4 regions of the Allobosea sp. 2KB_26 genome follow, and region 3 is predicted to be linked to each of the others. Evidence: predicted binding sites of a transcription regulator. Region 3 holds the regulator's gene; each other region holds the start of a gene.
What was found. The regulator LexA, encoded in region 3, represses DNA repair genes until DNA is damaged. The targets are predictions, from matches to a motif close to TGTTCNNNNTGTGTTCNG.
Positions count from the first base shown of each region.

Region 1 (7,614 bases), on a different contig from region 3:
ACATGCCGATCGCCTCGCGCGGCCTGGCCGTGGGTGAAGAAGCGCTGCGGCACGACCAGATGCAGATCGTCCTTGGCGCGCGTCATCGCGACATAGAGCAGCCTGCGCTCCTCCTCGATCTCGGCGGTTTCTCCCACGGCGAGGTCACTGGGAAGACAGCCATCCACCGTGTTCAGCACAAAAACCGACTTCCATTCCTGTCCCTTGGCGGAGTGGATGGTCGAGAGGATGAGAAAATCCTCGTCCAGCGATGGCGGCCCCGCCTCGTCGCTCGTCGCGTCGGGCGGGTTGAGCGTGAGCTCTGTCAGGAAGCGTTCTCGGGAGGGATAGCCGGAGGCGATCTGCTCCAGTTGCACCAGATCGGCACGACGCGTCGTGAAATCCTCGTGAATCCGCTCCAGATGGGGATCGTACCAGAGACGGGCCCGCTCGATTTCGGCCGGCCAGCCCATCCCGGAGCGAAGCGCGCGGAAGGTCGCGACGAAATCGGGCCAGGCATCGCCCGAGCGCGCCGGCGCCGAGACCGCCGCAAGGCCCGCAGCAAAATCATCTGCCGTGCCGGCGTGATCGAGCACGCGTTGCGCAGAGGTCGGCCCGACGCCCGGCAGCAGCTGCAGCAGGCGGAATCCGGCGACCCTGTCGCGCGGATTCTCGGCGAAACGCAGCATCGCGAGCATGTCCTTGACATGGGCGGCATCGAGGAATTTCAGCCCACCGAACTTCTTGTAGGGGATATTGCGCCGCGTCAGCTCGACTTCGAGCGGGCCGCTATGATGCGAGGCGCGAAACAGCACGGCCTGCTGCTTGAGCGTGTGCCCCGCCTCCCTGTTCTCCAGCACACGCGTCGCGACGAAGCGCGCCTGGTCGGCTTCGTCGCGAACATTGACGAGTTGGGGCTTGCCGGCCGACTGGCGATCGGTCCAGAGGTTCTTGGTGAAGCGTTCGCGGGCGAGCTCGATCACCCCATTCGCAGCGGCCAGAATGGGCTGGTTCGACCGATAGTTCTGGTCGAGCGTGACCACCTCAGCCGGCGGGCTGAAGACCTGGGGGAAATCGAGGATGTTGCGGATCTCGGCGGCGCGGAATGAGTAGATCGATTGTGCGTCGTCGCCAACGACGGTGAGCCCCTGGCCATCGGGTTTGAGCGCGAGCAGGATCGAGGCCTGCAGCCTGTTGGTATCCTGATACTCGTCGACGAAGACATGATCGAAGCGGCCGCCCATCTCGGCGGCGAGCTCCGGCTCGCTCGCGGCCTGGGCCCAGCAGAGCAGGAGATCGTCGTAATCGAGGACGTTCTGCGCCTGCTTGGCCTCGACATAAGCCGCGAAGAGTTGCTTCAGCTCCCCTGCCCATGATGCGCACCAGGGAAAAGCAGCGCCCAGCACGGCCTCGATTGGCTCTTCGGCGTTGACGCAGCGCGAATAGATCGCGAGGCAGGTGCCCTTCTTGGGAAAGCGCTCTTCCGTCTTCGAGTAGCCCAGCTCGTGGCGAGCAAGGTTCATCAGGTCGGCGCTGTCCTCGCGATCATGGATCGTGAAATTCGGATCGAGCCCGAGCTCGGGCGCATACTCCCGGAGCAGCCTTGCTCCCACGCTGTGAAAGGTCCCGGCCCAGGTCAGCGCGTCGGTCATGACGGCAGCCCCCTCGCCCAGGACCTCGCGCGCGATCCGCTCCACCCGCCGTGCCATCTCGGCTGCGGCGCGTCGGGAGAAGGTCAGCATCATCATGCGGCGCGGATCGGCACCGTTCAGGATCATATGCGCGACGCGGTGCGCGAGCGTATTGGTCTTGCCGGATCCCGCCCCCGCGATCACCAGCAAGGGGCCGGGCCGCGTGCCGACGCCGTGCTCGACCGCGCGGCGCTGCGCGGGGTTGAGCCTGTCGAGATAGCTGGGCGGCGCGAGCGAATCGAGAGCGAACATGTCTCATATTCGATCATTTTTCGCGTTTTGTTCGCAACGCAAAAGATCGGGAATGGGGCAGCCGTTCTGGGCCGGATCGCCGCACCACGCTGACAGGAGCTGTTTCGGCCTGATCATGCGGCAGGGGCGCGTCTCACGCAGCCAGCAAGGCAAGCGCTCTCTCGATCCGGGAACAGCCGCCCCTGGCACGCGCCTTTTCAAAGGAGGCTGCGAGTTTGCCGTTGGCATAGGCCTCCACCACGATGGCGTGGACATAGCTCTTTCGTGTCACGGCAGGCGTGTTCGCCAGTTGCTCCGAGACGGCGCGCATGATCTCGGCGAGCTGACGCTTCTCGCTGCCATCGCGGATCATGATCTGGCTGGCCAGCAGCAGCTCCGCGGCCGCAGCGTTCCCCGCCAGCATCCTCAGATCCTTGGCACTGATGGCGAGGCCCGAGATCTCGCGGAGATAGGCATTGATGTCGCCGGCATGGACCGGCATCACCTTGCCGTCATCATCCCGGTATTGCAGCAATCGCCGGCCGGGCAACGCCGCAATCCGGCGAAGGGCGCGGGCAAGCGGGCCATCCTGCCGCGAGCATGCGATCTGTTTTCCGCCCTTGCCCCGAAACAGCAGATCGATCCGCGACGCCGTCAACGCGACATGGCGCTTGAGGAGTGTCGACGCGCCATGGCTGCCATTGCTCTTCGCATAGGCCTCGCCGCCAACGCGCAGATGGCAGCGGTCGATAATGGCGATTGCGCAGGCCAGCGCCTTTCTGCGGCAGAGCGGACGCGCTTTGAGATCGTCGGCGACCACTTTGCGCAAACGGGGCAACGCCTCGATCAGCAGTCGCAAGCGCTTCAGCTTGCGGCGTTCGCGAACCCGCTCCCATTCGGGATGATAGAGATATTGCAGCCGCCCGGCCTCGTCCCGCCCGATCGCCTGGAGATGGGCCCGCGGGTCGGTCGCGATGCGGACCTCGCGATAGGCTGGAGGAACCGCAAGGGAGTCGATCCGCTCAAGCAAGGCCGCGTCCCGGACGGGCTCATCAGTGGCGTCGAGATAGGCAAAGCCCCTGCCGCGCCGGACCCTGCGGATCGTCAGATCTCGGGGATTGACGATCCGCAGCCGACCAGAGGCGGCCGATGGCTTGCCGGCGACCATGACGTTACTGCTTGCCCAGCGCTTCCTGCATCAAGCCGCTTCCCGGCGGTTGTGATACCGGCGCACGAGTTCTTCCGCATGGGCCAAATCAGCCTGCGTGAAGGCCGGCACCGGATCCGTGAGGATGGCGGTGAGGACATCCCGGTCGCGCTGGCCATTCGCAATCACAAAGGCGAGCGCATCCCTCGTCTCGCGTTCGGCATGAAGCTGGGCCACGAGGGCCGCAATCAATCTGTCCTTGGCCGATAGCTGCATGGCAAAACCTCCGGAGGAAGCTTCGCGATAAACACGGCCGGGCCAGCGCTTGTTCCGCCCAGGCCCAATCGGTCAGCCCGCCAGCGGCGACGCGCCGATCGTGACGGTGAGCGCGCCGAGGCTCTCGATGCTCCCGACGAGAACATTGCCCGGAAGGACCGCACCGACGCCATGCGGCGTGCCGGTCATGATCACATCGCCGGGTTCGAGCGAGTAATATTTCGAGAGCGTCGCGATGATCTCGGGCGTACGCCAGATCATCAGGGACAGATCGGAATCCTGGCGTGCGAGGCCGTCGACCTCAAGGCGGATCTTTCCCGCGGACGGGTGGCCCACCTGTCCAACCGGGTAGATCGGGCCGCAGGGCGCCGAGTGATCGAATGATTTCTTGAGCTCCCACGGAATCCGCGGGCCGTCCGGCGTATTGAGCAACCTGCGGCGCGTCATGTCGAGGCAGATGCCGTAGCCGAAGACATGCTCGAGCGCTTCGTCCTGCGGGATGTCGTAGCCGCCGGACTTCATCGCCACCATGAGCTCGAGTTCGAAGTGAAAATCGTCCGTCATCGGCGGATAGGGAACGACTCCACCGTTGTGAACGATCGCATCGGCCGGCTTCTGGAAGATGAGTGGGAAATCGCGCGTCTCGTCGCCGCCCATCTCCCTGACATGGGCGACATAGTTGCGACCCACGCAATAAATCCGCCGGATCGGAAATCGCGCCGTTGAGCCCTCGATGGGCAGCGACTGGAGGGCCGGTGCCGGAACGGCGAAGTCTGCGAGTGTCGTCATCTGGGAAGCCATGCGCTGGGTCACGATCGGGACAGCATATGGGCCATGGCGCACCTGTCCAGATAAATCTGCATATTTTTACTCTCATGCTAATAATATGAATTTATTTGACACCCATGACCGATAATGCATCGTTCATTCATCCGTATCAGAAAAACGCAGGGGAACGGGATGAAACGTAGGCAGTTCATGGCAGCGGCGGCGGGTCTGCCGCTTGCGCTCGCAGCGTCGCGTGTCCATGCGCAGGCGCAGGACGAGCTCACGATCGTCTATCCGAGCCCGGGCGGGCTGGGCTATTTCGCCCTCTATGCCGCGATCGGCGAAGGTTACTTCGCCGAGGAGAAGCTCAAGATCCAGCCGCGCAGCGTCAATGGTTCGGCCCAGGCCATCCAGGCGCTCCTTGCGGGCCAGGCGCAACTCGCCCATCCCGGCCCGGGGCCGCTGATGGCGGCGCGCGAGCGCGGTCAGGATCTGGTCTACATCTACAATTACTTCACGCGCAGCCAGTTCAACCTCGTCGTGCCCGAGGCTTCGCCGTTCCAGAAGCCCACCGACCTGAAGGGCAAGGTCATCGGCGTCGGTACGGCAGACGGGGCGGAGGTCGCGTTCGTGCGCTCGATCTTCGACGCCGAGGGCATGAAGGAAGGCCAGGACTACAAGTTCATCACGGTTGGCGAGGGCGGCATGGCGGTTGCCGGCTTCATGCAGAAGGCGATCGATGCCTATGCTTCCGACACGGCGGGCGCGGCCACGCTGACGCTGCGAGGCGTCAAGCTGCGCTCGCTGACGCCTCCGCCCTTCCAGTCCTTCTTCGGCAACGGCTATGTGGTGACGCGCAAATATCTCGACGAGAACCGCAGCATGCTGGAGCGCTTCGGGCGCGCGCTGGTCAGGGGCACCAAATTCGGGATCGACCCCGCCAATCGGGCCGCGACCCTGAAACACGCGCGAATGGGCAATCCGCAGCAGTTGGAAAACATGCCGTTCGCCGAGGCTTTGCTCGACGTCTATTACAAACTGACCAGCCCGATCGATCCCGCCAAGGGCTTTGGCTACAACCACCCCGCGGCCTGGGAGATGTGGCAACAGACACTCGTTGCCTCGGGCGACCTCAAGAAGCCGCTCGCCGACCTGACCAAGGCCTATTCCAACGATCTCGTCACGGCCTGGAACGCTCCGCGATGACGGTGGCGGTGACTGTATCGGCCGAGGCGCGACCTCGGCCGGTCTACGAACTCGCGCAGGTTTCGAAATCCTATGGCGAGCGCGTGGTGGCGTTGGAGAGCGTCGACCTGGTTCTCCGGGAAGGCGAGTTTCATTCGGTCATCGGTTCCAGCGGCTGCGGGAAGTCGACGCTGCTCAAGATCATGGCGGGCCTGACTCCGCCTTCGAAAGGCCGGGTGATGCTCGCGGGGACGCCGGTGCTCGGAGCGCGTGCCGATATCGGGATGATGTTCCAGCAGGCGACATTGTTTCCGTGGCGGACGACGCTCCAGAACATCCTGCTTCCGGTCGAAGTCCGCGAAGGGCGCGCTGCAGCCGAGACGGCCGCGGCGCGTGCTCGCATCCTGCTCGAACTGGTCGGGCTGAAAGGATTCGAGGACACCTACCCGTCGCAGCTCTCCGGCGGCATGGCGCAGCGCGCCGCGATCTGCCGGATGCTGATCTCGGAGCCGAACGTACTGCTGCTCGACGAGCCGTTCAGCGCGCTCGACGAGATCACCCGTGACTTCATGAACATGGAGCTGCAGCGCATTTGCCGGGAGCGCAACGCCTCGGCCTTCCTGGTGACCCATTCCATCGCCGAAGCCGTCATCCTCTCCGACATCGTGCATGTGATGTCGTCGCGCCCTGGGCGGATCGTGCGCAGCATCCCGATCGCGCTGCCGCGGCCGCGGACGCTCGACATGACCACGCTGCCGCTCTTCGGTGAGTATGTCGGTGTGATCCGCGGCCTTCTCGACAAGGGAGCATTCCTGTGAGCCAGGTCGCGGAGAAGCCGCTGGTGGGCGCCCTGCCCGCCGACACGGTCTGGATCGAAAAGGTTTCGTGGATTTCCAAGGCTCCGCGCTGGGCCTCGATGCTGGGGCTGCTCGTGCTCTTTCTCGGGCTTTGGCAGGGCATCACCTCCGCCGAGATCGTCTCGCCACTGATCCTGCCCACGCCGGGCGATACGTTGCGCGATATCGGCTTCGTCGGGCGCAACCTGATGGCCGGAGACTATATGCTGCCGGCCTTCTGGGTCACGGCAAGCGAGGTCCTCGTGGGCTTCTTCGTGGCGCTGACGATTGGCGTCACGCTCGGCGTCGTGGTCGGGGAAACGAGCTTCGGCGAACGCGCGGTGATGCCCTACATCGTTGCGATCGACACCATGCCGAAGCTCGCCTTCGCCCCTCTCTTCGTCGCCTGGCTCGGATTCGGCATCATGTCGAAGGTCGCGCTGGCGGCCTTCATCTCGGTGTTTCCGATCATCGTCGGCACCGCTGCCGGATTGCATGCGGCCGACGAGAATGCACGCATGCTGTTCAAGAGCATCGGCGCCTCGCGCCTGCAGACGCTGGTCAAGCTGAAGATCCCGACCGGCCTGCCGCAGTTCTTCACCGGCCTGAAGATCGCCGCGATCAGCGTGGTCTCGGGTGCGATCGCCGGCGAGTTCCTTGGCGGCGGACAGGGCTTCGGCGAGCTGATCCGGGTTGCCGCATCGCAGCTCGACACCCCACGCGTCTTCTCGCTGATCATCTATCTCAGCCTGCTCGGGCTTTTCATGTTCGGCGTCGTGTCCTGGATGCAGTACAGGTTCGTCTTCTGGCAGCGTTCGAGTAACACCATCTCTTCCAGGGCATCCCGGTGAGCGGCAGCAGGACAGACACGACCATGGCAAAAGCTGCCGAGAAGACCACGCTGTCGACGACGGTCTACCAGAAGCTGCGCAGCGATATCATCCAGGGCGAGTTCAGGCCGGGTGAGAAGCTGCGCATCGAGGGCATCGCCTCGACCTATGGCGTCGGCAGCAATGCGGTTCGCGAGGCCCTGTCGCGGCTGTCATCTGAGCGGCTGGTCGAGCGGCACGAGCAGCGCGGCTTCTCCGTGCCGACGATCGCCCTCGATGATTGGCGGGTCCTGGTCCGCACGCGCTGCTGGCTTGAAACCAGGGCGCTCGAGGAAGCGATCAGCCATCGTGACGAGCGCTGGGAGGAAGGCATCGTGCTCGCCCTCCACCGGCTGTCACGCTATCGCTCGGATCTTCCGGCGGAGCGCGCCGCCTGGGAGGACGCCCATCGCAATTTCCACCGGGCGCTGCTGGCGAATTGCGGCTCGCCCTGGCTGCTCGAGTTCTGCGAGATCCTGGCCGACCATGCCTCGCGCTATATCTCGATCTCGCACGCCTTTGGCAGGATGCCGCGCAATGGCCAGAGCGAGCACGAGGAACTGATGAAGGCGGTGCTCAACGGCACCCCGCAGGAGGCCTGCGCGCTGCTCGTCGCGCACTACACCAAGACG
Region 1 is NZ_JBFRHE010000002.1:309,750-317,363, reverse strand. It holds gene AB4099_RS09665 (ATP-dependent helicase) at 1-1,922, opposite strand, end outside; gene AB4099_RS09660 (DNA topoisomerase IB) at 2,056-3,069, opposite strand; gene AB4099_RS09655 (hypothetical protein) at 3,100-3,324, opposite strand; gene AB4099_RS09650 (fumarylacetoacetate hydrolase family protein) at 3,397-4,113, opposite strand; gene AB4099_RS09645 (ABC transporter substrate-binding protein) at 4,285-5,298, shown strand; gene AB4099_RS09640 (ABC transporter ATP-binding protein) at 5,295-6,095, shown strand; gene AB4099_RS09635 (ABC transporter permease) at 6,092-6,964, shown strand; gene AB4099_RS09630 (GntR family transcriptional regulator) at 6,988-7,614, shown strand, end outside.
Region 1: AB4099_RS09665 (ATP-dependent helicase) is a predicted target of LexA. The motif match lies at 1,940-1,957, and genes of this name have one in related genera.

Region 2 (7,614 bases), on a different contig from region 3:
AAGCCGCGAACACTGCCCGGTCCATAGGAGCTTCCGTGATATGACCATGGCTTTCAGATCGAAGCTTGCGGCCGCAGGTCTCGTCCTCGGCGGCATTGCGCTGGCTGCAGGTCTCGCCTTCGCTCAGCCGCCAGCCTTCTTTCGCATCGCCACGGGCGGCACCGCCGGCACCTATTATCCGATCGGCAGCCTGATCGCGCACGCGATCTCGGCGCCGCCGCAACTGGTCGCAACCGCCGTCGCCAGCAACGGTTCGGTCGCCAATATCAACGCGATCATCGGGGGCACTGCCGAATCCGGCTTCGTCCAGGCCGATGTCGCTTACTGGGCCTATTCCGCCACCGGCGTCTATGAGGGCAAGCCGAAGGTCGCGGATCTGCGCTCGATTGCCAACCTCTATCCCGAGTCGGTCCACCTCGTCGTCCGCAAGGCCTCGAATATCAAAAGCGTCGCCGATCTCAAGGGCAAGACGATCTCCTTCGACGAGCCGGGTTCCGGCACCCTGCTCAACGCCAAGGCGATCCTCAACGCATTCGGCCTGACCGGGAGCGATATCTCGATGGAATTCCTGAAGCCGAACGAGGCCGCCGAGAAGATGAGGGATGGCTCGGTCGATGCGTTCTTCTTCACCGGCGGCTTCCCGGCTGCGGCGATCTCGGAACTGGCCTCGACTGGGTCTGACATCGAGATCCTGCCGATCTCCGGACCGCAGGTCGAGAAGCTCTTCAAAGAGTTTCCCTTCTTCGCTGCCGGCGAAATCCCGGCCGGTACCTACAAGGATGTCGGAGCAGTCAAGACCGTCGCCGTCGGCGCCCATTGGGTGACCTCCGCCAAGGTTTCAGCCGACACCGTCTATGCCGTGACCAAGGCGCTGTGGAGCGACAAGACCCGCGCCGCACTCGATGCCGGCCATGCCAAGGGCAGGCTGATCCGGAAGGAGACCGCGCTGTCGGGCCTGCTGGGCGTGCCGCTGCATCCCGGCGCCGAAAGATTCTACAAGGAAGCCGGGCTGCTGAAGTAAGCGTAGGTCCTTCTCCTCCCTGTCGACCGGGAGTGCACCCCGGAGCCACTGATCGGCGACGGGTTCCTCACCACCAGCGCCTCCCCGAAGCTTTCGCCGGCTGGTTCTTGGCTCCGGTGGCGATGTGGAAAGGCGTTGTCGTGGGCATCGCCCCCTGCCGATGATCCTGGGACCACGGCCACTGTCCTGGTGGGCCTCGTCATCGCCACCCCGTCCTGCTGCGTCAGATGAAAGCGCGGTCAGCCAGCGCGCACCTGCGTGAGTTCCCGATATGTTCTTGCCAGCAGGCTGGGCATTCGCTAGCCTCCCCCTAGGGAATGGGGAGGCGCCGATGGTCACGCGGGTCGCGACGGTTGCGTTCGAGGGCATCGAGGCGCGCGCCGTCGACGTACAGGTGCAGGTCACGCCGGGCGGTGTCGCCTTCCTTCTGGTCGGCCTGCCGGACAAGGCCGTGGCCGAAAGCCGCGAACGCGTGCGCGCCGCGCTGATCGCATCGGGACTGGCGCTGCCGGCCAAGCGCATCACCGTCAATCTGGCGCCAGCCGATCTGCCAAAAGAGGGCAGCCATTACGATCTGCCGATCGCGCTTGCGGTCATGGCCGCCATCGGCGCGATCCCTGCCGACGCGCTCGCCGGCTATACCGTGCTCGGCGAACTCGCGCTCGACGGCTCCATCACCTCCGTCGCAGGCGTGCTGCCGGCCGCGATAGCCGCCTATGCCCGCGGACAGGGGCTGATCTGCCCGGCCGCCTGCGGGCCGGAAGCCGCCTGGGCCGCCGCCGATGTCGACATCCTCAATCCGCGCTCGCTGATCCAGCTCGCCAACCATTTCAAGGGTACGCAGGTCATGGCGCGGCCAGTGCCGTCCGTGGCCCGGCAATCAGGCCCCCTGCCTGATCTCTCCGATATTCGCGGCCAGGAAAGCGCGCGCCGTGTGCTGGAGATCGCCGCCGCCGGGGGCCACAACCTCTTGATGAACGGGCCTCCCGGTGCCGGCAAATCGATGCTGGCGAGCCGCCTGCCATCCATCCTGCCGCCGCTCTCGCCACGCGAGCTGCTCGAGGTCTCGATGGTACATTCCGTCGCCGGGCATCTCGCCGAGGGGGCGCTGACCGACCGCCGCCCCTTTCGCGCCCCGCACCATTCAGCCTCGATGGCGGCACTCGTCGGCGGCGGCCTGCAGGCCAAGCCAGGCGAAGTTTCTCTCGCCCATCACGGCGTGCTTTTCCTCGACGAATTGCCGGAATTCCAGGCTCAGGCTCTCGACGCCCTGCGCCAGCCGATGGAGACCGGCGAGGTCCTGATCTCGCGGGCTAACCACCGCGCCATCTACCCCGCGCGATTCCAGCTTGTCGCCGCAATGAACCCGTGCCGGTGCGGCAAGGCAACCGAACCGGGCTATGCCTGCCGGCGGCAGCCGAACGAGCGCTGCATGGCGCAGTATCAGACCCGGATCTCAGGTCCGATGCTCGACCGCATCGATATCGTCATCGATGTGCCGGCCGTAACCGCAACCGACCTGTTTCTGCCGGCCGCCAGCGAAAGCTCGGCGGAGGTCGCGGCCCGGGTCGCCGTGGCGCGCCAGGCGCAGACGGCACGCTTCGAAGCGCTCGGCCTCTCCGAGATCGCGACCAACGCCACCTGCCCCGCCCCAGTGCTCGACCAGATCGCCCGGCCGGACAATGCCGGCATTTCGCTTCTGCGCGACGCCGCCGAGGCCCTGAAGCTGACGGCGCGCGGCTACCATCGTGTTCTGAAAGTCGCCCGAACGCTTGCCGATCTCGACGGCGAGGCGAAGATCGGCCGGGTCCATCTCGCCGAGGCGTTATCCTATCGTTCACGCATCGATCAGGTGGCGCAGGCCGCATGATGTCGGAAGGGGCCGCATCCGTGCCGCCAGGTTAACGAACTCATTCAAACCATCGCGAAAGCAGCGTTCGCGCGCGAACGCTTTCTCAAGGGGACGAATACTAGACTGGCATCATGGAGATTCCATCTTTCCCAGTGGTCTGGGCTGCGCTCGCCAGCCTGCTGACCGTTCTGGCCGGCCTTGCCGCCGTAATGCTGTTACGTGCACGCAATCGGGTCGTGGAACAGGCGCTGGACATGACCCAGGACCTTGAGAAGCTGACCGACCGTCTCTGGTCGCTGGCAGACAGCGAAGAGCGCTATCGCAGCCTGATCGAGGCTCAGGGCGATCTGATCGTCCGCCGGAACGAAGGCAATATCGTCTATGCGAATGCCGCCTATGCCGCGCTTCTCGGAGCGACCGAGGCTGAGATCATCGGCAGCCGCACCGCACCGCGCGTCATCGAGGGCCGACCTGCGCAGGCGCTGACCGACGGCACGCGGATCTTCGACGAATGCATCGCCTCGCCCGAGGGAGGCGAGCGCTGGATCTCCTGGGTCGAGACCATCGTGCCGGTCGCGCTCGGCAAGACAGTGCTGCAGCGCGTCGGCCGCGATATCTCCGCCCGGATCGCCGGCGAGCAGGCGTTGGAGGAGGCGCGCAGCCGCGCCGAGAGCGCCAACGAGGCCAAGTCGCGTTTCCTTGCGACCGTCAGCCACGAGTTCCGGACGCCGCTCAACGGCATTCTCGGCATGGCCGACCTCCTGAACGACACCAGGCTCGACCCGGAGCAGACCACCTATGTCCGGGCACTCCGGACCTCGGGCGAAGCCTTGCTCGGCCTCGTCGACGACATTCTCGACTTTGCCAAGGTCGAAGCCGGCAGGCTCGAACTCGCCGAGGAGCGCTTCGATCTCGGCCAGTTGGTCGAGACGGTCAGCGAATTGATGGCGCCACGAGCCCAGGCCAAGGGGCTCGAGATTGCGACCTTCCTCGCGCCGGATCTCGCCTCGCACTGGATCGGAGACCGCGACCGGCTGCGCCAGATCCTGCTCAATCTCGTCGGCAACGCCATCAAGTTCACCGAGGCCGGCGGTGTCGGCATTCGTGTCGCCCGTGCGGGCGAGGCGATTGCCATCCACGTCTCCGATACCGGACCCGGCATTCCGCCAGGGCGATTGCAGGCGATCTTCGAGGAATTCGAGCAGGCCGACAGCTCTGCGGCCCGGCGCCATGACGGGACCGGTCTCGGGCTCGCGATCGTGCGCCGGCTCGTGACCTTGATGGGTGGTTCGGTCACCGCAGAAAACGCGCCGGGATCGGGCGCGATCTTCCGCGTTACATTGCCGCTTCCTGAGGGCGGCGCAGGGATACGGGTTTCAGCCCTACCTGAATGGCGCGGCAAGCTGATCATGATCGCATCTGCCGCGCCGTTCGGACCGGACTATCTCGCGGAAACCATGGAGATTGCCGGCGCGTCGGTCGCGCGAGCCCAGAATGTGACGGAAGCGCTCGCGCTGCTCGCCGACGCACGGCGCTTCGATGCCGCCTTGATCGACCAGGCCATCGGCGTCGATGAAGCGCGCGCCGTCGCTGCAGCCGCGCGGCAGGCCGGTGTCGGCGAATGCCTGATCCTGATGTCTCCCTTTGAACGCCGTCAATTCGGTTCACCGCTCGCTGGCGGTTTCACCGGCTTTCTCGTCAAGCCGGTCCGCGCCCGCTCGCTCTATGAGCGGCTTGCACCGCCCGCTCGGCCGCGGCGGGAAACTCTGCCGCCCCGTGGGGTAACGCCTATCCAGGCCAGAGATCCCGCTCCATCTCAACTGACGGTTTTGATCGCCGAGGATAACGATATCAACGGGCTGCTCGTGACGCGAACCCTCGAACGCCTCGGCTGCACAGCCGTCTGGGCGCGGGACGGGCGCGAAGCGGTCGCTCTCATCGAGGCCGGGCTCACGGGCAAACGTGCGCCCTTCGATCTCATTCTGCTCGACATCCGGATGCCGGAGCTTGACGGATTGGAAGCCGCTCGCCGGATTCGCGCCCTGGAGGCATCGCTCGGGCGACCAAACTTGCTACCCATTGTCGCGGTCACCGCCAATGTCGCCGAGGAGGATCGGCAAGCCGCATTGGCCGCCGGAATGAATGATTGCCTGGCTAAACCATTGGCCCGTGAGGCGCTTCGCGCCTGGATCGCGCGAGTAAGCGGGGCGCAGCGCGTCACACTCCGCGCTTGACGGACCGTCACAACTCTGACGCAGTTCTGTCGCGATCCCGTAGGAACATCGGTACTAGCCTGGCGAACTGCAGATTCGACGGCACAGGGACGAGACGGACAATGGCCTTCGACATGTTGCGCGGCCTACGACAGCCGGCAAATCAGCTGCCGCCGGGCCACCCCTTCTTGTCGCGTTTCTCTCCACTCATGCTGATCACCGGCGACACCGTGCGCCGCCTCAGTCGGAAACAGGATCGCCTGGGTGAAACGCTCGGCCGCTCCGGCTCGCTGGAAGTGCGGCTGGCGCGGGGGCCCCGGGAGATCTGGCGCGCGCAGCGCCTGCGCTATCGGGTCTTCTACCAGGAGATGTCGGCAAAGCCGGATGTCGTCGCCCGCATGTTCCGGCGCGATGCGGATCGCTATGACGCGGCTTGCGACCATCTCCTTGTCATCGACCATGCGGCGCGCGGCCGTTTCGGCGGTCTGAAACCGAAGGTCGTGGGCACTTATCGCTTGATGCGCGAAGGTTCGGCTCTACGGCTTGGCGGCTTCTACACCCAATCGGAATTCGATCTCTCGGGAATGATCGAGCGCCATCGCGGCCTGCGCTTCCTCGAGCTCGGTCGCTCCTGTGTGCTCAAGCCCTATCGCACCAAGAAGACGGTGGAACTGCTCTGGCACGGCATCTGGGCCTATGTCCGGCACCATCGCATCGATGCGATGTTCGGCTGCGCCAGTTTTGATGGCACCGATCCGGATGCGCTGGCGCTGCCATTGAGCTTCCTGCATCACCATGCCCGCGCCGAGGGCGAGTGGGCCGCCACGGCCCGCCCGGAACGTCATATTGCGATGGACCGGCTGCCGATCGAAGAGGTCGATGCCAAGGCGGCGCTGAAGCTGCTGCCGCCGCTGATCAAGGGCTACTTGCGACTCGGCGCCCGCTTCGGCTCGGGCGCGGTCGTCGACAAGCAGTTCGGCACCACCGATGTGCTGGTCATCGTGCCGGTCTCGGCGATCGACCGGCGCTATCTCGACTACCTCGGCGACGAAGGGCAGCGCTACGCGGCTTGAGCACCGCTCACTCGCCTGCTGACGCCAGCGCCCGCAGCGCCTCCCTGTAAGTGGGATAGCGCAGCTCATACCGCAGTTCGCGCGTCACCAGAGCGTTCGAGACGCGCTTGTTCTCGCCGTAGAAACTCGCAGCCATCGGCGAGAGCTTTGCCGGGTCGAACGGAACTTCGGGAGGCGGGGCCAGACCCGCCAGTTCGGCGGCGAGCGTGATCACGTCCTGCGGCGGCGCCGGCTCGTCGTCGGTGACGTTGTAGACCGCGCCCGCTCGTGGCCTGGCCAGCGAAGCCAGCAGGATACCGGCGATATCGTCGACATGGATGCGATTGAAGACCTGGCCGGTCTTGATCAAGCGGTTGGCGGTGCCAGCGCGCAGCTTGGCGATGGCGTTGCGCCCGGGACCATAAATGCCGGAGAGCCGGAATATCTGCACCGGCTTGCCACTGCGTTCGCCCAGGGCAAGCCAGGCTTCGTCGATTTCGAGGCGCTGCTTCGAGCGCCGGCTCGTCGGCCGGCATTCGGCGCCTTCATCGATCCAGGCGCCGCCATGGTCGCCATAGACGCCAATGGTCGAGAGATAGCCGATCCAACGCAGGTTCGGCGCAGCAGCCAGCGCCTCGCCGAGTCCGTTCAGCACCGGATCGCCCGCGTCATCGGGCTGGACCGAGACGAGGACCGCGTCAGCCTCGGCGACGGCCTGGGCAAGGGGGCGCGATACCGCAAAACCGTCATAGACCAGCGTATGCAAGCCCTCGCGACTGAGGCGCCCCGCCTTCTCGGCCGATCGGACCGTACCGGTGACCTCCCAGCCCTCCGCTTGCGCCGCACGCGCGAAAAACCCGGCGGAGTAGCCGAGACCGAGAATGACAAGCTTCATGCGACGGGTTCCGGAGCGTTGGAAAGGGCAAGCCATTCCTGGCGGACATCAGGATCGGCTTCGCCGGAAAGTGCGGCCTCGGCAAGGCCGTGCGCGCGCCCAGGCGCGAGCCTGATCAAGGCCCAGGCGGCCATGGCGCGCACCAGAGGCGAAGCATCTGCAATCAACCGCTCTGCGCTCGCTGCAAGGTCCGGCCGGCCACTATTGCCGATGGCGATCAACACATTGCGAATGAAGCGGTCACGACCGGTGCGCTTGACCGGCGTGCCGGCAAAGAGCTGGCGGAAGGATGGGTCGTCGAGCGCCGCGAGATCGGCCAGGGGCAATGCCTCAAGCTCGTCTTTCAGGGCAAGGCGCGTCTCGTGCGCGGCCTCGGCGAACTTGTTCCAGGGACATACGGCCAGGCAATCGTCGCAGCCGAAAACGCGGTTGCCGATGCCGGGCCGCAGGGCCGGGTCGATATGGCCCTGATGCTCGATGGTGAGATAGGCGATGCAGCGGCGCGCATCGAGCTGATAGGGCGCGGGGAAGGCGTCGGTCGGGCAGATATCGAGGCAACGCCGGCAGGAGCCGCAATGGTC
Region 2 is NZ_JBFRHE010000020.1:72,366-79,979, reverse strand. It holds gene AB4099_RS30855 (TAXI family TRAP transporter solute-binding subunit) at 47-1,021, shown strand; gene AB4099_RS30850 (YifB family Mg chelatase-like AAA ATPase) at 1,353-2,891, shown strand; gene AB4099_RS30845 (ATP-binding protein) at 3,005-5,107, shown strand; gene olsB (l-ornithine N(alpha)-acyltransferase) at 5,209-6,159, shown strand; gene AB4099_RS30835 (SDR family oxidoreductase) at 6,167-7,033, opposite strand; gene queG (tRNA epoxyqueuosine(34) reductase QueG) at 7,030-7,614, opposite strand, start outside.
Region 2: AB4099_RS30850 (YifB family Mg chelatase-like AAA ATPase) is a predicted target of LexA. The motif match lies at 1,283-1,300, and genes of this name have one in related genera.

Region 3 (7,614 bases):
ACAACCTCGAATTGGGGCCTGTCGCCGCGCGCAGTCCAGCCTTTCAGGAAACCCGCGCCATAGGCCCCCTCTCCGCTCCCGCCTGAAATCCCGAGGAATGTTGCGGCCACCTGGCATTTGCTACAGCCCGAAGCAGCGATCTGCCTGTACTGGATATCGAGATATTTGCTTGTGGTGGGGACGACCGCATCCCCCCAGAAGCGGATCGTGCCGAATCCGACGACCTCGGCTGTCGACACCCCTTCGGCAGGCAGAGCTTGCGGACGTTCCCCGGAATTGCATGCAGCCAGGCCGAGCAGCGCCGAGGCCAGCAGCACGCGCCTGATCGCCCTGGCCCGACGCAACATCGCCATGCCCCACACACCGAACGCCCCCCGCAAGATTGCGCGGTCTCATCAGGACCATCTTGTCGCCAGCACGCCTGCGAACGCAATCGCGATGGAGCCACGCTCCGACAATAACTTGACCACTTGCCCCCCGAACGGGCATGACCACCTTGCCATCATCGCGACCGGAGATCTCGTTAGCGGCAATGCGTATCCTGCTGATCGACAATTACGACAGCTTCACCTGGAACCTCGTCCACCTGATCGGCGGGCTTGGGGCGGAGGTCGAGGTTCGCCGCAACGATGCCCTTACCGTCGAAGAGGCGCTGGGCGGAGGGCATGACGCAATCGTATTGTCGCCAGGTCCCTGCACCCCCAATGAGGCCGGCATCTGCCTTGACCTCGTGCGCCAGGGCGCCGACAGGAAGCCGATCTTTGGCGTCTGCCTTGGCCTCCAGACCATTGGTCAGGCCTTTGGTGGCGAGATCGTGCGCGCGCCGCTGCCGATGCACGGCAAGATTTCGACCATCAGCCATCACGCCCGCGGCCTCTTTCACGGCGTCAACGGGCCGATCCAGGCAACGCGCTACCACTCGCTCATCGTGGCACGCGAAAGCTGCCCGACAGAGCTGGAGATCGAAGCCGCGACGGAAGACGGGCAAATCATGGCACTCTCGCACCGCTCCCTGCCGGTGCATGGCGTGCAGTTCCACCCCGAGAGCATCGCATCGGAGCATGGTGCGACGATCCTGCGCAATTTCCTCGGCCTGGCGGAACGATGGTCGCAGACACAGGACCGCGCCGCCCTTTCCGAAACAGCCTGACTTCGAAGAACCCATGGACGATTTCAAACCCTTCATCGCCAAGGTGGCGACCGGCGCCTCGCTCTCCCGCGAGGAGGCGCGAGATGCCTTTGACACCATCCTGTCCGGCGAGGTCACCAATGCGCAGGCGGCCGCCTTCTTGATGGCGCTGCGCGTCCGTGGCGAGACTGTCGAGGAGATCGCCGGCGCGGTCAGCGCCATGCGCGGCAAGATGCTGCCGGTGAAAGCTCCGGCCGGCGCGATCGACATCGTCGGAACCGGCGGCGATGCATCGGGCTCCTATAACGTCTCGACGCTGGCTGCGATCATCACCGCTTCCTGCGGCGTGCCGGTCGCCAAGCATGGCAATCGCGCCGCCTCGTCACGTTCCGGAGCGGCCGACGTGCTCACAGCGCTCGGCGTCAAGGTGGGGCTCGAGCCCGCGGGCACGGAGCGTTGCATCGCAGAGGCCGGCGTCGGCTTCATGTTCGCACCGACCCATCACGCCTCGATGCGGCATGTTGCGCCGGTGCGCACCGAACTCGGCACCCGCACCATCTTCAACCTGCTCGGGCCGCTCTCCAACCCGGCCGGTGTCAAGAGGCAGCTCGTCGGCGCCTTCTCAGAGACCTGGCTCGAGCCTATGGTGCGCGTGCTGTCTGCGCTCGGCTCCGACCGCATCTGGGCCGTGAACGGTTCTGACGGCCTTGACGAGATCACCACCACCGGGCCGACCCGCGTCGTCGCGCTCGACAAGGGCAAGATCGAGAGTTTCTCGATCAGCCCGGACGATGTCGGCCTGGCCCGTGCAAAGCCCGAAGATCTGCGGGGCGGTGAACCGGCACAGAATGCCGAGGCGCTCCGTGCGGTTCTCGACGGCAAGAAGACGCCCTTCCGCGATATCGCGGCCTTCAATGCTGCCGCCGCGCTCGTCGTGGCCGGCCAGGCCAGCGATTTGCGCGATGGCCTCGCCCGCGCCACCTCGGCGATCGACAGCGGCAAGGCCAAGGCGACGCTGACCGCCCTCATCGCCTGCTCGAACGCGTGAGGACGTCATGAGCGACATCCTCGCCCGCATCGAGGCCTATAAGCGCCAGGAGATCGCCGCAGCCAAGGCCGCAGTGTCCCAGGCGGAGATCGAGCAGCGCGCCCAGGCTGCTGGTCCCGTGCGGGGCTTCACGGCCGCGCTTACCGCGAAACACGCGGCCGGCAAGCCTGCATTGATCGCCGAGATCAAGAAGGCCAGCCCGTCCAAGGGGCTGATCCGCGCCGATTTCGACCCGCCATCTCTGGCGCGCGCCTATGCCGAAGGCGGCGCGGCCTGCCTGTCCGTGCTGACAGATGCGCCCTCTTTCCAGGGACAGCCGGAATTCCTGCATCAGGCGCGCGCGGCGAGCGGCCTGCCCGCCCTGCGCAAGGATTTCCTCTACGACCCCTATCAGGTCTTCGAGGCTCGCGCCTGGGGCGCCGACTGTATCCTGATCATTATGGCTGGCGTCGATGACGGGACGGCCCGCGCGCTGAACGAGACGGCAAAGTCGCTCGGCATCGACGTTCTGGTCGAGGTTCATAACGAAGCCGAGCTCGATCGTGCCCTCGAGCTCAACAGCCCGCTGCTCGGCATCAACAATCGCGACCTTCGCAGCTTTGCCGTCGATCTCGCCGTCACCGAGAGGCTGGCGCCGCGCGTCCCCGCGGACCGCATCATCGTTGGCGAGAGCGGCATCTTCAGCCATGTCGACATCGCACGGTTACAGCGTGCCGGCGTCCACACCTTCCTCGTTGGCGAGAGCCTGATGCGGCAGGACGATGTCGCCGCTGCGACCCGTGATCTTCTGACCGGTTCTGCGCGCAGCGCAGCATGAGCAAGCTCAGCCATCTCGACGCCAGCGGCCAGGCCCATATGGTCGATGTCGGCGACAAGGAGGAGACCTCGCGCATCGCTGTCGCCGAGGGCTATGTCGTCATGCAGCTCTCGACCTTGGCCATCGTGCGCGATGGCGACGCCAAGAAGGGCGACGTGCTTGGCACCGCGCGCCTGGCTGGAATCATGGCCGCCAAGCGCACGCATGAACTGATCCCGCTCTGTCACCCGCTGCTGATCAGCAAGATCAGCGTCGACCTCACCCTGGACGAGACATTGCCTGGGGTGCGCGTGAGCGCTGAGGTCAAGATGAAGGGACAGACCGGCGTCGAGATGGAAGCGTTGACCGCTGTCGGCGTCGCGTGCCTCACAGTTTACGACATGGTCAAGGCGGTCGACCGGGCGATGCGGATCGAAGGCATCAGGCTCGTTCACAAGTCCGGTGGAAAATCCGGCACCTTCGATCTCCCGGAAACTGCGCGATGAGCCTCACGCCCGTCCCCGTCGCCCTGAAGGCGCTGATCGACAGCGTTCCGGCACCGACACCGTCAGAAACGCTGCCGCTCGCACATTGCGTAGGGCGCGTGCTCGCCGCCGATCTGCAGGCGCTTCGCACCCAGCCCCCCTTCGCCCATTCCGCAATGGACGGATACGCCGTTCGCGCAGACGACATTGCGCCGGCAAATGAATTGCGGGTCATCGGCGAATCGGCTGCCGGTCGCTCCTTCTCAGGGATGGTCCGCTCGAATGAGGCTGTTCGCATCTTCACGGGCGCTCCGATGCCTGAGGGCGCCGATACCATCCTGATTCAGGAGAATGCCGACGGCGTCGGCAGCTCGACGATCCGCGTGCGCGAAAGTGCCGAGCGCGGCAAGTTCGTTCGTCAGGCAGGATTGGACTTCTCCGAGGGCGAGGTGTTGCTTCTCGCCGGCAGCCGACTCGACAGTGCGAGCCTCGGCCTCGCGGCAGCCATGGGCCACCCCACACTCGCTGTGCGTCGCAAGCCACTGGTCGCGATCCTCGCGACCGGCGACGAACTGGTCCAGCCGGGCGAGCCGGTCGGACCCGACCAGATCGTCGCGTCCAACAGCTTTGCACTCGCCGCGCTGGTTGAGCAGGCCGGCGGCACAGCGCTCGATCTCGGGATCGCCCGCGATGATCATGCCGACCTCGCCGACAAGATTGGTCAGGCACGGAAGACCGATGCCGATGTGCTGATCACCCTGGGAGGAGCCTCGGTAGGTGAGCACGATCTCGTCCAGGCAGCGTTGATCGGGCAAGGCATGGCGCTCGGTTTCTGGAAAATCGCCATGCGGCCGGGCAAGCCGATGATGATGGGTCGCCTCGGCCGTATGGTCGCGCTCGGCCTGCCCGGAAACCCCGTCTCGTCCATCGTCTGCGGGCATCTCTTCGTCGTGCCGCTGCTCAGGGCCCTCCTCGGCGTACCGGAACCGGAGCGCGATCTGAGTGAGCCTGCTATCGTCGGAAGAGATTTGCCGGCAAATGATGAGCGGCGGGACTACATGAGGTCGGAACTGATTCTCACCCCGGAGGGATGGCTGGCAACGCCCTTCACCAAGCAGGATTCCTCGATGCTGGCCAGTCTGGCCCGCGCCGACGCGCTACTGATCCGCGAATCATTTGCTGCGCCGGCAAACAAAGGCGACAACTGCCGGATCATCCGCCTACGCTGAGCGTGCTTGCGGAACACAACGCGAACCTGTATGGTGTTCGTGCTTTGTTTCGATTCCGTACGAAGAGCGCTGGCGGGGACCATGCTGACACGCAAACAGTTCGAACTGCTTCGTTTCATCCAGGAACGCCTGCGCGAGACTGGGGTGCCCCCCTCCTTCGACGAGATGAAGGACGCGCTCGATCTGCGCTCCAAGTCCGGTATCCATCGCCTGATCATGGCGCTGGAGGAGCGCGGTTTCATTCGCCGCCTGCCCAATCGGGCCCGGGCGCTCGAGATCATAAAGCTGCCTGAAGGGGCTGGCGGCCCTCAGGCGACGCGCGGACGGTTCAGCCCCTCCGTCGTCCAGGGTGGCCTTGGCAAGGTCCGGCCGATCGCACCGCCCCCGGAAGAGGACGTGCGCTCCACGGTCGCGATTCCGGTCATGGGGCGGATTGCCGCCGGTACACCGATTTCCGCGATCCAGAGCCGCAGCCATAGCGTAGCGCTGCCTGCCGATATGCTTGGCCCCGGTGAACATTTTGCTCTCGAGGTGCGCGGCGACTCGATGGTGGAAGCCGGCATCCTCGACGGTGATACGGTCGTGATCAAACGGCAGGACACGGCCAATACCGGCGATATCATCGTGGCCCTGATCGATGACGAGGAAGCGACGCTGAAGCGGCTGCGCAAGCGCGGCTCCTCGATCGCTCTGGAAGCCGCCAATCCCGCTTATGAAACAAGAGTGCTGGGACCGGACCGCGTCAAAATTCAAGGCCGCCTGGTCAACCTGATGCGGCGCTACTGAAGCCGATCGTGGTCTTCAGCGGCCACGGGCAGCGGGGCCGTTGACGATGATTCCGGCGGCGTAGTGACAGACCGCGCCCGCTTGCGGCTCCAGGGGCGATCAACGCCACCCTGCTCGGATAAATGCGTGCGCCAGCCGCCCTTGTGGCTGACAAGGGCCGTTGCACCATCGCGCGACAATGCCAGGCGGTCGATCAGCCGTGCAGCGCAAGGACTGGTCCAGGGAATCGGCGTGATGACGAGGTCAGCGCGCCTGCAGTCCTCGACGATGGCCAGGCGATCCCGAGCAAAGGCAATGCTTCGTCCATCCTTGCTGCGGACGACACAACCCAGAGTGTCGCAGGCTGCGCCTTCCCGCAGGCTGTTGTCGTCAGGCCGGCGATTATCGCCATCTGCGTTCAGCCATTGTTGCAGCACGAAGCGGCTCGGTTGACCGGCCAGGATCATGCGGTCATCACCCCCGCGGACCAGGATGCCGGAGCCATCACGTTCGATCAGGATATCGGGCCTCTCCGGCTTGGCTGCCACGACCAGTCCCGCGATCAGGGGAACGACGGCCAGAAAGCGCAGCGGTGTCGTCCAGAGCGTGATCCAGAGGAGCGCGGCGGCAAAGCATGCGAGCGCCGCGGTCCCGAACGCAGGAATGACCACTGCGGAGTGGTCGAATCCTGCAACCCAGCGCGCCGATTGCAGCACATAGTCCGAAGCGACTCCCATTAACGCCCAGGCCAGCCAATCCAAACCGAAGGGATAGGCGAGCACGCCGAAGACGGCCGCAGGCATGACGATCAGTGAAACGAACGGCAAGGCGAGCGCGTTGCCGAGCAGGCCGAAGGGGTTGAACGTCTGGAAGTGATAGGCACCGAAGGGGGCGGTTGCTACCGTCGCCAGCAGGGTCGTGACCGTAAGCCCGACGACCGCGATCCAGATCGGACGCAGCGGCCAGGGCAGGTTCGCTGGGGCCTCGGAGTGGCCGCGATCCTCCCAGCGCTCGGCGAAGGCGATCAGAGCCGCAACAGCACCAAAGGACATCTGGAAGCTCGGACCGAGCAGCGCGTCAGGCTCGCGCAGCAGAACGATCATCGCGGCAAGAGCCAGGTTGCGCATGCTGAGCGCCGGGCGATCGACGAGGATCGCACCGAACATGACCAGCGTCATGATCAGCGAGCGGACCGTCGCGACCTCGGCTCCTGAGAAGATGCAATAGGCGGTGGCACCGAGCATCGCGGCAAGGGCGGCGAGTTTCTTCACCGGCCAGCGCAATGCCAGCGTTTCCGACAGCGCCAGCAGGCCACGGACCAGGCCGAAGATCGTGGCGGAGGCCAGCACCATGTGAAGGCCGGAGATCGAGATGATGTGATAGATACCGGCCGCGCGCAGATCGATATTGGTCGCCTCTGTGATGAGGCCACGCTTGCCGGTGACCAGCGACGCTGCCACCGCGCCAGCCTGCCCTCCCCCGATACCGGCGATGCGCTCCGTCAGGGCATTGCGCGCCCGGTCGACCATTGCGCGAAACTGAAGCTCGAGAGGTGGCTGCGAGGGCGGTGGGGCGAGCGTGATCTTTCCCGGAATGGTCCCGACTGCCCCGAGCCCCCGGAAGAAGGCATCGCGGCCGAAATCGTAGCCGCCTGGCCGCACCGGACCGGGCGGTGGCAGGAGGCGCGCGACAGCGGCAATATGATCGCCCGGTGAGACCGAGCCCCCCTTGACGTTGACTCGAACCCGCCGTGGCAGGCGTTCGGGCTCCAGCCCGGCAATGCCGGTCACCAGGACTACAAGGCGCGCGCCAGCGTCACGCGCCTCGACCGATTCGACAAAGCCGGTGAGTTGTCCGACGCGCGTTCGATCGAGCATCGGCGCTGCGATCGTCGCCGTGCGCCAGGCCGCGGCACCAAAGCCGGCGAATATGGCAGCAAGGCCGACGCAAACGAGCATGACTGGGCGCCATGGGCGCGACAGCGCGGCCATCGCAGCGGAAACGCCAAAGCCGGAGAGTGGGACCCAGACGGATGGCTCGCGATCTGCCGCGAAATAGAGCAGGATGCCGCTTCCGATCAGCACCGGCAGCCAGAGAAACAGCCGCCTGCGCCCGGCCTCGATCGCGATGGCGTCCAGGAATCGCGCGCGCCATTCGGCGAG
Region 3 is NZ_JBFRHE010000012.1:81,933-89,546, forward strand. It holds gene AB4099_RS25880 (patatin-like phospholipase family protein) at 1-353, opposite strand, end outside; gene AB4099_RS25885 (anthranilate synthase component II) at 533-1,150, shown strand; gene trpD (anthranilate phosphoribosyltransferase) at 1,164-2,177, shown strand; gene trpC (indole-3-glycerol phosphate synthase TrpC) at 2,185-2,994, shown strand; gene moaC (cyclic pyranopterin monophosphate synthase MoaC) at 2,991-3,479, shown strand; gene AB4099_RS25905 (molybdopterin molybdotransferase MoeA) at 3,476-4,687, shown strand; gene lexA (transcriptional repressor LexA) at 4,769-5,473, shown strand; gene AB4099_RS25915 (ComEC/Rec2 family competence protein) at 5,467-7,614, opposite strand, start outside.

Region 4 (7,614 bases), on a different contig from region 3:
TCAGGATGGTGGGTCAGGAGCCAGTCCTGGACGAGATCCTTCACCTCCAGCGGCAGGCGCAGCAGTACGTAACCGGCCTCGCGCGCCCCGGCAGCCTTGGCGGCGTCGAGGATGCGCTCGATTTCCTGCTCGTTGATCGCGGGGATGATCGGCGCGACCAGCACGGTCACCGGAATGCCGGCATCCGACAACCGCTTGATCGTCTCCAGCCGCTTCGCCGGCGCGGCGGCGCGCGGCTCCATGCCGCGCGCAATCTTGGGATCGAGCGTCGTCACGGAGATCGCGACTTTGACGAGACCCTGCGCTGCCATCGGCGCCAGGATGTCGATGTCGCGCTGGACCAGTGCCGATTTCGTGACGATTCCGACCGGGTGGCGGAAGCGCGCCAGCACCTCCAGGATCGAGCGCATGATCCGAAGCTTCTTCTCTATCGGCTGATAGGCGTCGGTATTGGTGCCGATCGCGATGGTGCGCGGCTGGTAGGATGGTGCCGACAATTCCTTCTCGAGCAGCAGCGCGGCGTCGGGCTTCGCGGTCAGCTTGCTTTCGAAATCGAGCCCGGGTGAAAGCCCGAGATAGGCATGGCTCGGCCGCGCGAAACAGTAGACGCAGCCATGCTCGCAGCCGCGATAGGGGTTGATCGAGCGATCGAACGAGATATCCGGCGAATCGTTCCTCGTGATGATCGTGCGCGCCTTCTCGATCGCGACTTCGGTCTTGAAGGCGGGCAGTTCGCCGAGAGAGCCCCAGCCATCATCTTCGGCGACACGCTGTTCGGTCTCGAAGCGTCCGCCTGGATTGATCGTTGCACCGCGTCCGCGCCGCCGTTCCGGATCGATGCGGTGGCCGGCATAGGCGAGCGGTTCCACGGGGGCGACGCGCGCGGATGCCGACAGCGTTTCGCCGTCATGCCGCCTGAGCGGTTGGGCTGCGAGCGGTCGCGAGCTGGGTCTGGCTTGCTGCATGGCGCTGAGCCGTTCCTGAGAGGGCCGTAAGAATCGGCGGTTCCGTGACTATCAATGTGAACATATAGAGAACAAAACGCAAGTGGCGGGATTGCGGCATGTTGCGCTGCGTCATAATCAATTGGCCATGCTTACAGCCGTCATCAGGGCCGACGGACCGGCCAGTGCTCTCGCCGCGACCTTTTCCGTGCTGATCCCGGCCGTTGCCGAAGGCTTCCTCGGCCATGCGGTGGTGGTCGATGCGGAGGGTGAGGGGGACGTGGAGCGCCTCGCCGACGTGACGGGCGCGACCTATGTCAGGGCGGCGGCACCTGAAAGCTGGCATGCCGGCGCCGCACAGGCGCGAGGCGATTGGCTGCTTCTGTTGAGCGCCGGGGACATTCTGCAGTCGAACTGGATTCAGGTGACGGAGCGCCATCTGCTGCTTGCGCCCGACAGGCCGGCATTGCTGCCGTTGAGCGGGATTGCTGCGTCGCTCAAGGAGCGCGCCGCGCTGTCATTCGGCCCGCGTCGGCTGCGGGCCGGCCTTGTGGTGCCGAAGCGACTGGTTCTGGCTGGGCGGCTGAATGCCGCGCCGCGACGTCTCTCGGTGCGCCGGGAGCGCGCCGTATCCTGAGGCTTTAGGGATCGGCCCTAAAAGGCGGATTGCGGTTTTCGGGCCGATGCAACCCTGGAAGGTCAGATCGGACCGGATTCGATATCGGGCCCGATGATCTAAAGCTGGTTCGTCCGGAAGGTATCGCAGCTTTGCAGCGAGCCGGACTTGAAGCCCGTCGTGAACCAGCGGGTGCGCTGCGCCGACGAACCGTGGGTGAAGGAATCGGGGACGGCCACGCCTTGCGAGGCTTGCTGCAGCCGGTCGTCACCGATTGCGGCTGCCGTCCGCATCGCCTCGTCGACATCGCCCTGGTCGATTCGGCCCATCGCCTGGACATTATGTGCCCAGACGCCGGCGAAGCAGTCGGCCTGCAGTTCGACCCGCACAGACAGCGCATTCGATTCGCGCTCCGAGATGCGCTGTCGCAGCTGATTCACCTTGGGCAGGATGCCGAGCAGGTTCTGGATGTGATGGCCGACCTCATGCCCGATCACATAGGCATAGGCGAAGTCACCACCACCGCCGAGCTTGCGCTGCATCTCCTGGAAGAAGGAGAGGTCGAGATAGACCTTCTTGTCTTCGGGGCAATAGAACGGCCCCATCGCTGCCTGCGCCGTGCCGCAACCTGAGCGATCGATGCGCGAGAACAGCACGAGCTTCGGCGGTTCGTAGCGGCGGTTCGCCTGCTGCGGCAGGATCTTGGTCCAGATATCCTCGTTCTGCGCCAGCACGGCCGAAACGAAGCGGCCCATCTCGTCCTGTGGCGGGCCCGAGGCTGGGCGGCTCTCCTGGGTCGGGGCGCTGCGTCCGACCCCGAGCATTTCGGCTCCGCCGATCAGAATGCGCGGATCGATCCCGAGCGCCCAGCCGACAAGACCGAGTACGACCATGGTTCCGATGCCGACACCGCCGCGCCCGCCAGGGAGCCCCGCGAAGCCGCCGCCGCCATTGCGCCTGTCCTCGAGATTCTCGGACTGGCGATAATCTTCCCAACGCATGGCGGAGTCCCCGTCTAGTCCCGAGCAATCTCGTGGAGAGAGGCCCGGAACTCAAGCTGTTCGTCAACCGGCTCGTGCGCAGGTGGTTCCCATTACCTCAATGATAGCCGCTGTCGGCCCTCACCTTGCCGCGGAAGGTCCAGTAGACGAACGCCGTGTAGAACAGGATCATCGGCAGCAGGAAGCAGACGCCGATCAGGACGAAGATGTGGGACGATGGCGCTGCGGCCACATCCCAGATCGTCAGGCTCGGGGGCACCAGGTAGGGATAGTTCGAGATCGCGAGCCCCAGGAAGCAGAGCAGGAAGATCGCGATGGTGAAGGCAAAGGGCGTGAATTCGTGCTGCCCGTGCAGCCGCTTCCAGACCATGTAGCCGCTGAACGCCGTCAGGACCGGGAATGGCCAGAGCAGCAGCAGGTTGGAGGGCGTGAACCAGCGTTCGGCGATGCGCGGGTGTGCGTAGGGCGTCCATAGCGAGACGATCACCGCGAAGGCCATCAGCCCGAGCAGCAGCCATTTCGCCTGATGCCGAGCCCTGTCCGCGACGGCACCTTCCGTCTTGAAGACGAGCCAGGTCGCGCCGAGCAGCGCATAGCCGACGACGACCCCGACCCCGCACATCACCGAGAACGGCGTCAGCCAGTCGAACGGGCCGCCGGCAAACTCGCGGTTGTTCACGGTGATGCCCTGGATCAGCCCGCCGAGCACGAGGCCCTGGGCGAAGGCCGCCAGGGTCGAGCCGAGCCAGAAGGCGATGTCCCATTTTTTGTGATGCGGCTTGGCGACCCAGCGAAATTCGAAGGCGACCCCGCGGAAGATCAGCGCCAGCAGCATCAGGATGATCGGTGTGTAGAAGGCCGGCATGATGATGGCGTAGGCGGTCGGAAAGGCGACCCAGAGGCCGCCGCCGCCGAGCACGAGCCAGGTTTCGTTACCATCCCAGAAGGGTGCGACCGAGTTCATCATCTGGTCGCGTTCGCCCTCGTCCCTGGTGGTCGGGAAGAGGATCGCGATGCCGAGGTCGAAACCGTCAAGCACGACATAGAGCATCACGGCCGTGCCGATCAGGACGGCCCAGATGACGGGGAGATACCATTCCATCTCAGCTCTCCCCTCAATTCGCCGGCTGGATCTTGTCGTCGCCGGGATGCCCGTCGCCGAACAGCACGGAGGCGTCGTCCTGCGTCGCCTTGAGTGTCCGCTTCGAAGGTTGCTCCGGCGGGTCCGTGGCGAGGAGAGCGTCGGGCCCCTTGTCGATCAACCGGTTCATCAGCAGGATTCCGGCGGCAAAGACCACGGAATAGACGCAAACGAAGAGCGCGAGCGAGATTGCGACCTGCATCGCCGTCACAGGCGAGACGGAGTCTGCCGAACGCAGCACGCCCGTTGCGAGCCAGGGCTGGCGCCCGACCTCCGTCACGAACCAGCCGGCCAGAATGGCGACGAATCCGAGGGGCCAGGTGTATTGCGCCAGCCAGAGCCAGCGTCGTGCCTCGAACACCTTGCCGCGTGACCAGAAATAGGCGCCGAGCCAGCCGAAACCGATCATCAGGAAGCCGATGCCGACCATCAGGCGGAAGGCGAAGAAGGGAATCTTGACGGGCGGCCGGTCCTGCGGTGCGAAATCGTTGAGGCCGGGAAAGAGGGCGCTCATGCTGCCATGGGTCACGAGACTGGCGAGGCCGGGAATCGCGATTTCGTAACGGTTGATGCCGGCTTGCTCGTCGGGCCAGGCGAAGAGAACCAGGGCGCCGGGCTTGGACGAATCCCAATGCGCTTCGATCGCGGCGAGCTTCGCCGGCTGGTATTTCGCCGTGTTCTCGCCGTGCTGATGGCCGATGACGGCCTGGATCGGCGCCGTCAGGGCGATCATCAGGATCGCCATCCGCACCATCGTCCTGGCAGGCTCGATGCTCGTCCCGGCCAGGAGATGGCGCGCTCCCGTCGCCAGCACCACGAAGGCGGTGGTCAGATAGGCCGCCGTCATCATGTGCATGAAGCGCAACGGGAAGGTCGGATTGAAGATGATCTGCAGCCAGTCGACCGGGTAGGCGATGCCGTCGCGCATCTCGTGGCCGGTCGGATATTGCATCCAGCTATTGGCCGAAAGGATCCAGAACCCCGACAACGCCGTTCCGCCGGCGACGATCACCGCGGACAGGAAATGCAGCCAGGGCGGAACACGCTTCCAGCCGAACAGCATGACCCCGAGGAAGGAGGCTTCGAGGAAGAAGGCGCTCAGCACCTCATAGCCGATCAGCGGACCGATGACGTTGCCGACCACCGTCGAGAACCGGCTCCAGTTCGTGCCGAACTGGTAGGACAGCACGATGCCCGAGACCACGCCCATCGCAAAGGAGACCGCGAAGATCTTGGTCCAGAACCGGGCAAGCAGATGGAATTTGTCGTCGCCGGTCTTCAGCCAGAGGCCGAGCAATGTCGCGATATAGGCTGAGAGCCCGATCGTGAAGGCGGGGAAGACGATGTGAAAGGAAACCGTGAAAGCAAACTGAATGCGCGAAAGCAGAAATGCGTCGATTTCCATCGCGAGGCTCCGGCCGGCACGCCGCATGAGCGGCTTGAAACGACTCTGCCCGCACAACATCGTCGCTGCGGGGCAACTTAGTCAAATCCGAAACTGTGCGAGGGGCCGGAATGTCGCAGAGGCAGGGGCGCGTTGTCGCAGGCGAATACTCTAGATGGCTGCGTCGAGCGCTGTCCTGAGCGCCCGCATGTCACGCCAGGCGAGGCGCTTCTGCAAGGGCTGGCGCAGCAGATAGGCGGGGTGAAGCGTGGCAAGGGCGCGGATGCGCCGGGTGCCCATATCATACTCGGTCCATTTGCCGCGCGAGGCGAGGATACCGGTGAAACCGAGCAGGCCCTGGGCAGAGGGGCCGCCGATGCAGACGAGGATGTCGGGATTGGCGAGTTCGATCTGCCGCTGAATGAAAGGCAGGCAGATCGCGACCTCCTGCGGGGTCGGCGTGCGGTTGCCGGGCGGACGCCAGGGCAGAAGATTGGCGATGTAGACATGGTCCTGCCGGTTGAGGCCGATGGCCGCCAGCATCCGGTCGAGCAACTGGCCGGAGCGGCCGACGAAGGGCAGGCCGAGCCTGTCCTCATCCGCGCCGGGTGCCTCGCCGACGAACATCACGCGCCCCTCGGGATTGCCGTCGGCAAAGACCAGATTCTTCGCCGTGGCCTTGAGTGCGCAACCCTCGAAGCTGGCCAGCGCCGCCTTCAATTCGTCGAGCGTCTTGGCCTGCCCGGCCAGCAGGCGCGCACTCTGCATGGCTTCGTCAGGCGCCGTTGCGTCGGCCGCGATGACACGCGCAGCAGGAACCGCACGCAGAGGATTGCGGCGGGCTGCAGCCTGTGTGGCGGCGGCTTCGGCGAGCTTTGCGGATTCGGCGAAGTGGTCATGCGGCGTCTCGTCGAGCATCTCGGTGACGCCCATCTCGGCGTACCAGGCAATGAGTTCGACGGGATCGTGGCCAGCAGGGATCATCCCGGCGTCCTAGCACGGACCGGCGCGGCTTCGCGACACCTGTCGGGCGGCTGTTCGGCTCAACGTGCTCGTTGGAGCCGTCGATCGCGGTTGCAAATTGGAACGTGGGCTCGGATAGAGGGGTTCCAATCTGGTTTCGGTTTGGCTTGAGCCAGAGGGCATGATCGTTCATATATAAACTATCGCTGTCGAGGCGAAAGTTGCTGGCGGAGGGCAGAATGGAACTCGAGGAAGCGCAAAGCACCCCGCGCGAAAGCATGGACTATGACGTCGTCATCGTCGGCGCAGGTCCTGCTGGTCTTGCAGCCGCCATCCGCCTCAAGCAGCTCGACGAGGCCATCTCGGTGGTCGTGGTCGAGAAGGGGGCCGAGGTCGGCGCCCATATCCTCTCGGGCGCGGTGATCGATCCGATCGGTCTCGACGCGCTTTTGCCTGACTGGCGCCAGGACGAGGCACGCCCGCTGACGACGGAAGTCAGCGAGGACATCTTCTATTTCCTGACCGAGCCGAACGGAATCCGGCTGCCGAATTTCGGCATGCCGAAGCTGATGAACAATCATGGCAATTTCGTCGGCTCGCTCGGGCTGGTGACGCGCTATCTGGCGACCCGCGCCGAGGCGCTGGGCGTCGAGATCTATCCGGGCTTCGCCGCCGCCGAGCTTCTCTTCGACGATAAGGGCGCCGTCACCGGCGTCGCCACGGGCGACATGGGGATCGCCAAGGATGGCACGGTCTCCGAACGCTTCACCCGAGGTATGGAATTGCGCGGTCGCTACACGCTGCTCGGCGAGGGGGCGCGCGGCTCGCTGTCCAAGATCGCGATCCAGCGCTTTGGCCTCGACAAGGACCGTGAGCCCCAGAAATACGGTATCGGCCTCAAGGAGATCTGGCAGGTCAAGCCGGAGAAGTTCCACAAGGGCCGGGTGCAGCATTCCTTCGGCTGGCCGCTCGACGGCAAGACCGGTGGTGGCTCGTTCCTCTATCATTTCGACGACAATCTCGTCACCGTCGGCTTCGTCGTGCATCTCAACTACGAGAACCCGACGCTCTCGCCCTTCGACGAGTTCCAGCGCTTCAAGACGCACCCGATGATTCGGGATGTCTTCGAGGGCGGCAAGCGACTGTCCTATGGCGCGCGCGCCATTACCGAAGGCGGCTGGCAGTCGGTTCCGAAGCTGAGCTTCCCGGGCGGGGCGTTGGTCGGTTGCGCGGCTGGCTTCGTCAATGTGCCCCGCATCAAGGGCAGCCACAACGCGATCCTGTCCGGCATGCTGGCCGCCGAGCATCTCGTGCCGGCTCTGGCGGCGGGACGCGCGCATGATGAAGTCAGTGAGATCGAAACCAGTTGGCGCTCATCTCCGATCGGTCGCGACCTCAAGCCGGTCCGCAACGTCAAGCCGCTCTGGTCGAAATTCGGGACGATCGGCGGTGTTCTGCTCGGCGGCATCGACATGTGGCTGAACCAGCTCTTCGGCTGGTCGCCTTTCGGCACGCTCAAGCATGGCAAGGCGGATTACGCGACTCTGAAGCCGCTGAGCGAAGTG
Region 4 is NZ_JBFRHE010000005.1:321,087-328,700, reverse strand. It holds gene AB4099_RS17370 (PA0069 family radical SAM protein) at 1-965, opposite strand, end outside; gene AB4099_RS17365 (hypothetical protein) at 1,093-1,581, shown strand; gene ypfJ (KPN_02809 family neutral zinc metallopeptidase) at 1,680-2,561, opposite strand; gene cydB (cytochrome d ubiquinol oxidase subunit II) at 2,659-3,663, opposite strand; gene AB4099_RS17350 (cytochrome ubiquinol oxidase subunit I) at 3,677-5,107, opposite strand; gene AB4099_RS17345 (uracil-DNA glycosylase) at 5,258-6,070, opposite strand; gene AB4099_RS17340 (electron transfer flavoprotein-ubiquinone oxidoreductase) at 6,289-7,614, shown strand, end outside.
Region 4: AB4099_RS17370 (PA0069 family radical SAM protein) is a predicted target of LexA. The motif match lies at 1,022-1,039, and genes of this name have one in related genera.